Regions from separate parts of the Sporosarcina pasadenensis genome, predicted to be linked through region 2. Evidence: riboswitches for the same ligand, from Rfam matches in the RefSeq annotation. Region 2 holds a riboswitch; the other holds the start of a gene.
What was found. A riboswitch is a leader RNA that binds a small molecule or an ion and turns the genes downstream of it on or off. The one in region 2 is predicted to bind S-adenosylmethionine.
Positions count from the first base shown of each region.

Region 1: linked by a shared signal. The riboswitch ahead of AB1K89_RS13555 (O-acetylhomoserine aminocarboxypropyltransferase/cysteine synthase family protein) and the one ahead of metA (homoserine O-acetyltransferase MetA) in region 2 are both predicted to bind S-adenosylmethionine.

Region 1 is NZ_JBFEGM010000009.1:145,817-149,229, reverse strand. Features, by position in the region: gene AB1K89_RS13570 (sulfite exporter TauE/SafE family protein) at 1-354, shown strand, start outside; gene AB1K89_RS13565 (glycerol-3-phosphate acyltransferase) at 379-1,017, opposite strand; gene AB1K89_RS13560 (hypothetical protein) at 1,014-1,145, opposite strand; SAM riboswitch class I at 1,473-1,588, shown strand; gene AB1K89_RS13555 (O-acetylhomoserine aminocarboxypropyltransferase/cysteine synthase family protein) at 1,708-3,006, shown strand; gene AB1K89_RS13550 (homoserine dehydrogenase) at 3,201-3,413, shown strand, end outside.
Region 2 is NZ_JBFEGM010000002.1:33,058-36,470, reverse strand. Features, by position in the region: gene AB1K89_RS03935 (glycerophosphodiester phosphodiesterase) at 1-276, opposite strand, end outside; gene AB1K89_RS03930 (AbrB/MazE/SpoVT family DNA-binding domain-containing protein) at 367-645, opposite strand; gene AB1K89_RS03925 (YitT family protein) at 842-1,699, shown strand; SAM riboswitch class I at 1,754-1,860, shown strand; gene metA (homoserine O-acetyltransferase MetA) at 1,934-2,842, shown strand; gene AB1K89_RS03915 (YetF domain-containing protein) at 2,959-3,413, shown strand, end outside.

The sequences.
Region 1 (3,413 bases), on a different contig from region 2:
AATAAATGGCTTGCGGCTGTGTTAGCTTTCATCGTAGGGATTGCTGCTGGTATTGTCGGAGCTGCAGGAGCCTTCATCTTAGTTCCAATCATGCTCGTCGTCTTGAAAATCCCGACACGTATGACGATTGCAACTTCACTTGCCATCACATTCATCTCATCGATCGGATCGACCATAGGGAAAATTGTTACAGATCAGGTGCTCTATGGTCCGGCTGCTGTCATGATCGTAGCGAGCATCCTTGCCGCTCCATTAGGGGCAAAAGCGGGGCAGAAGATGAATACAAAAGTGTTGCAAGGCATATTAGCGGTATTAATCTTAGGAACGGCCGTGAAGATTTGGTTGGACTTTTGATTTGAATATAAAAAAACAGAAGCCTCACGCTGAGTGCTTCTGTTTTTTCTTGAATGATGCGCGAATACGAGGCTCCGTCCCTTTGAGAATCCGCTTGAAATTTTCAATATGCTTCCAGATCGACATGAAGAAAAGTATAATGGCAATTAATATTGGCCAATGTCCCTCAAGCCAAACGGCCATAACCAATAGAGTGATGTACAACATGATAACACCAAAGACTAGAATGTCCGATATGAGGGCCACAAGAATGAAGAGGATGAACCCGGCAAGTCCAAATCGCCAATCAATTGCAAAGAGCACCCCGATTACAGTTGCAGTTCCCTTTCCACCATTGAAGTTCATATGGAACGGAAAATTATGACCGAAAATAACGGCAGCTCCAATAGTGAAAAGTAATAAATTGATGTATTCCGTTTGCAGTCCGAAATGTTCGGCAAGCAATCTGACGGCAATGACCGCGAAAACGCCTTTGCCGATATCAATTAATGCAACAAGTGCGCCATACCGTTTCCCAAGAACGATCATTGCGTTTGATGCTCCGGCGTTTTTTACGCCAGTCTCTTTCAAATTAACCCCTGATATCCAATGCGCGACTGTCGATCCGTGCAGACAGCCGACTAAATATCCACAAACTATGGTAACTAAAATCCATAACGTCATAAGGATCCCCCAAAATTAATATATTCATATGAACCAGCGTCCAATGTTGGTTGAATCGCGTCCAAAGCGAGTGGTTGCGCGTTCAAAGAAGCCGGTCCCGCGCTCAAAGAGGCTGCACCCGCGCTCAAAGAAGTCCCTCACGCGCTCAATAAGGCTGCATCCACGCTCAAAGAAGTCCCTCACGCGCTCATCCACGCTCAAAGAAGTCCCTCACGCGCTCAAAAAGGCTGCATCCACGCTCAAAGAAGTCCCTCACGCGCTCAAAGAGGCTGCACCCGCGCTCAAAGAAGTCCCTCACGCGCTCAAAGAGGCTGCACCCGCGCTCAGTCCGACTTCTAAAACCATTATAACACCTCAGATAAAGCGCAAGTTTCAGAAAAAAATAAATTCACCCCTTGACTTTTAAAAAATAGTCTCCTATACTGTTCAACAAGATGAAAAACTGAATACCCAAACTCTTATCAAGAGCGGCGGAGGGACTAGGCCCTGCGATGCCCGGCAACCGGCAAGTGACGAACTTGCAAAGGTGCTACTTCCTACAGATTCGTGCAAACGGTCTGAAAGATAAGAGGAGGAATAAGCGAAAGCGTAACCCTTCTCTTAGCGAAAGGGGTTATTTTTTTATTCCAAAAACCCCCAACGCCTCCGCATTGCCTTTTCATCTTAAAAAATCCACTGGAGGTAATAAAAATGACAAACAAACAACTTCAACCAGAAACTCTTCTCTTACACGGAGGTCAAAAGCCGGATCCTATTACAGGTTCTCGTGCTGTACCGATCCACCGTACTACCGCATTCGTTTTCCGCGACACTGAACATGCCCAAAACTTATTCGGCTTGCAAGAAGCAGGCAATATTTACACACGAATCACAAATCCGACCGTTGCAGTTTTTGAAGAAAGGGTTGCACTACTAGAAGGTGGAACAGCTGCAGTCGCTCTTTCTTCCGGGATGGCCGCTATTGCTTTCTCCATTTTGAACATTGCGGGAGCAGGGGACGAAATCGTCGCTGCCGGCAATCTATACGGCGGTACGTATAATCTATTCGCCGTCACGCTTCCTCGCTACGGCATCAATGTGAAATTTGTCGATGCAGAAGACCCAGAAAACTTCCGCGCGGCAATTACGGACAAAACGAAAGCGATCTTCGCAGAAACGATTGGGAACCCGAGCTTACAAGTGCTCGATATCGAAGCAGTCGCAAATATCGCTCATGAGAATGAAATTCCGTTCCTCATCGATAACACATTCGCATCCCCATACGGATCGAATCCAATCGAGTTTGGAGCAGACGTCGTCATTCATTCCGCAACGAAATGGATTGGCGGCCACGGAACGACAATTGGAGGTGTCGTCGTCGACGCAGGGAAATTTGACTGGACGCGCGGCAAGTTCCCAGGCTTTACAGAGCCGGACGAAACGTACCACGGCCTACGCTACGGCGTTGACACTGCGGCAGCGGCATTCGCTACGAAGCTCCGCGTCCAATTGCTGCGTGACTTCGGGCCTTGCCTAGATCCGGACAGTGCTTTCAACTTCCTACAAGGGCTGGAGACGCTTCATTTGCGTGTGACACGCCATAACGAAAATGCCGTGAAAGTCGCTGAATTCCTACAGGCTCATCCGTCTGTTGAATGGGTTACTTACACAGGACTGGAAGATCATCCGACATATGAAAATGCTAAGAAATATTTGAAAAACGGCTTCGGCTCCATCATCGTCTTTGGCATTAAAGGCGGACGTGAAGCAGGGCGCAAAGTGATCGATAATATTACGCTATGGTCACATGTGGCAAATGTGGGGGATGCTAAATCTCTAATCATCCATCCTGCATCAACAACACATCAGCAATTGTCTGCGGAAGACTTGAAAAAGACGGGGACGCCGGAAGAATTGATCCGTCTGTCTGTCGGACTTGAGTCTACGGAAGATATCATTGCAGACTTGCAGCAGGCGATCGAAAAAGCCGCGCCGGTAGCAGTCCGCTAAGGGACATCATTACTAACATCTAGCTGCGGGCGCCAGACGCTTGGGTCATAAGTCGAAGCTAAAGTCGTAACGAAGAACGGCTTTTGCGAGTAAAAGCGTAGCGTTACGAGCAGCGGTAACAAAGCGCATCTTCGCCTTATGCCTGTCGCATCTAGGCAGGCGCCCTCCGCTTTAGAAATAGAGAGGGTGGTTTCATGCCGTCAATTAAAGTGGCCATACTCGGTTTCGGTACGGTCGGTGAAGGTGTTTACAGAATCCTGCAGGAAAAGCGGGAAGAGATTAAAAGGAGCACTGGTTTCGCCGTTGATGTCGTATCCATCCTTGTAAAAGACAAGGCAAAAGAACGTATGCCGATTACAGGCGCAAAATTTACAGATGACATTCAGGAAATATTGGGGAATCCCGAA
Region 2 (3,413 bases):
TGACAGTGTCGGTATTGTTTCTCCTTGGAATCCGGGTGAGAACCAGCTTCCGAAATCATGTTTCTTCAAATCCGCTATAGACATATCTTTCACATAACCTGTGCCGTCTGACGTACGGTCGATTGATTCATCATGGATGACGACAAGTTCGCCATCTGCTGCCATATGTACATCGAATTCAACACCGAAAACCGGAAGACGTGCCGCCTCCTTGAATGCAGCAATCGTGTTCTCCGGAAAGTTACCTGAAGCGCCTCTATGTGCGAAGATTTCCATTTTGCTTCCTCCGATTTCATTTAACTAACATAAGGCCCGTGACATAAGGGCGACGGTGCTGTAACCGTTGCCCTCTGCCCTTGGAAATGCTCATTCCCAAGTCTTATTCGATTCAATTTCTTTTTTTAGGATTTCTGCACCTTTAGGACTAATGTACATGCCATTCGAAAGTTTTGTGTTCTCGGGAGTGATTTCTCCGGTTACGATGCACGCCGCATCGACTACATACTTCCGCAGGATGATCATATCGTCATCAACGAATATTTCCATTGGTGCGCCTTTATCGAGTTTCAAGGTGCTTCTCAATTCCTTCGGGATCACAATCCGGCCGAGATGGTCTACTTTTCTGACAATGCCTAAGCTTCGCATATTATCCTCCCTGACTTTATGTTTTTTTGTAAATATATCAACTATTATACCAGTAAATTAGGAAATTACAAAAAAATGAATATACTTTCTTTCAGTTTCCTATTCTTTCTATTCCTCTTATGCTACCTTTGAAACGTTTCTGGCCAGGATTTTTTCTGATAGAATAGGTAAGTCTTTTAAGAAAGGGGAACCAATTATGTCATTCATCAAGAAAAGACCGGTCGTTTTCGACTATGTTCAGATCATCCTAGGAGCGTCATTGGTCGGACTTTCATTCAATATATTTTTATTGCCATCCCGTATAGCTGCAGGAGGCATTTCAGGTGTCAGTACGATTTTGTATGAACTATTCGAATATAATCCTGCCTACGTTCAATGGATGATCAACATTCCTCTTATCGCGTTGGGACTGTTGCTTGCGGGGAAGGAGTTCAGCACAAAAACGATTGTCGGTACTTTTTTCGTCCCATTCGTCATCTATTTGACGAGTGGAATCCAATTGTCTGTCGATAATCCGCTACTCAGTTCCATCTATGGCGGTATTATGCTCGGTATTGGGTTGGGAATTGTTTATAGAGGAAATGGATCGACTGGAGGAACTGCATTAATCGCCCAATTACTGAAGAAGTATACAGGCATCTCAAGTGGCTTTTCACAATTGATTGTCGATGGTATTGTCGTTGTCACCTCAGCTTTCGTGTTTAATTTTGAACTTGCTTTGTATGCACTTATGTCAATTTATGTAACGAGCAAGGTGATTGATTTCGTCCAGCTCCAAACATCACCGACAAAGCTAGTCCTTATCATTACCGACCATGAAGAGAAAATTCAATCGGTCATCCAAAATGAAATTGACAGGGGATTAACGAAAATGAAGGCGACAGGAGGCTATTCAAACAACGAAAAAACAATGATCTTTTGCGTTGTCGAACAGTCGGAGGCTGTCTATTTGAAGAAACTACTTCAAGCTGCTGAACCGTCGTCATTTGTCATTTTCCTAAACGCTTCCGAAATATTAGGGCTTGGTTTTTCAAAAGCGAAAGTGCATCGTTGAAACAAATCAGTATACAATCCCATGATTGATGATATAATAGTCACAATTGAATAATTCTTATCAAGAGAAGCTGAGGGATTTGGCCCGTTGAAGCTTCAGCAACCTCTGCGATTGCAGGAAGGTGCTACCTCCAACAAGATGTGAATCTTGAGAGATAAGAACGGAGAAACAGATGCAAATCCTCGTTCCTATCTTTGGGAGCGGGGTTTTTTATTTTATAAAGGGGGAGCAACAATGCCAATCAATATACCTGAGCAATTACCGGCACGTGAGCTGTTGAAAGAAGAAAAGATTTTCGTCATGGATGAACGGCGGGCAACTACCCAAGATATCCGTCCGTTAAATATCCTCATCTTGAATTTAATGCCGGAAAAAGAAAAGACGGAACTTCAATTGCTTCGTCTGCTCGGCAATACGCCATTGCAAGTGAATGTTTCATTTTTGAATACAGCGACGTACGAATCTAAAAATGTGAGCAAAAATCACTTGGAATCATTTTACACGACATTCGACCGTGTTAAAAATCGCCGTTATGACGGGCTCATCATTACAGGAGCCCCAATCGAGCACCTTCAGTTTGAAGATGTCGCCTATTGGGATGAGTTGAAACTAATTATGGACTGGTCGACGACAAATGTCACTTCTGTATTGCATATTTGTTGGGGAGCGCAAGCTGCTCTTTACCATCATTACGGAATCGACAAATTTGAGTTGCCGAAAAAGCTATCTGGCGTCTATAGTCATCAGTTGACCGATCCGACAATTGAGCTGGCTCGTGGTTTTAATGATCTATTCAACGCACCCCATTCACGGTATACGTCTGTTTCAATTGAAGAAATTGAACAGGAGCCGCGACTTCAATTATTAGCGGTATCGGAAGAGGCAGGCGCGTTCATCGTCCTGTCTAAAGACGGCAAACATATTATGATCACCGGCCATTTGGAATATGATGCGTGCACGCTCGCCGAAGAATACGAACGGGACTTGAAAAAAGGGATCGATATAGATATGCCGGAAAACTATTTCCCAAATGACAATCCGAAAAAGCAACCATTGAACACATGGCGCTCACATACTCATCTTCTTTTCTCAAACTGGTTAAATTATTACGTCTACCAAGAAACTCCGTACGTATGGGAATGAAAATCTAAAACAAAGCAGCAAAGCGGGAATAGATGAAATCCCTGCTTTGCTTGTTTTTTTCTCTGTATATTGTAATAGTTCTATCACACACTACCGTTGTGGAGGTGTGTACAAAAATGATTTCAGATGCAATTTCTAAAATTGATTTTTGGGAAATGACGTTTAGAACAATTTTTGCTTTTATCATTCTTATGCTCCTCGCCAGAATGATGGGGAAAAAGCAGATTTCACAGCTTACTTTTTTCCATTACGTCACGGGTATTACAATTGGTTCCGTTGCGGCTGAGATATCCGCTCAAACGGAAACCCCATTTCTGGATGGGGCAGTCTCAATGATTTGGTGGGCTCTACTAACCGTTTTTGTGAACTTCCTAACAATAAAATCGAAAAAAGCGAGAATCTTATTCGATGATCAGCCGACCATTGTTATACACAGAGGCAAAATTAGTGAAAAAGGGATGAAGAAGGCTCGTCTAACATTGAATGATTTGAACATGATGCTCCGCGAGCAAAGCATTTTCGCTGTTGCAGACGTTAACTATGCAATTCTTGAGACGAACGGCCAGTTAAG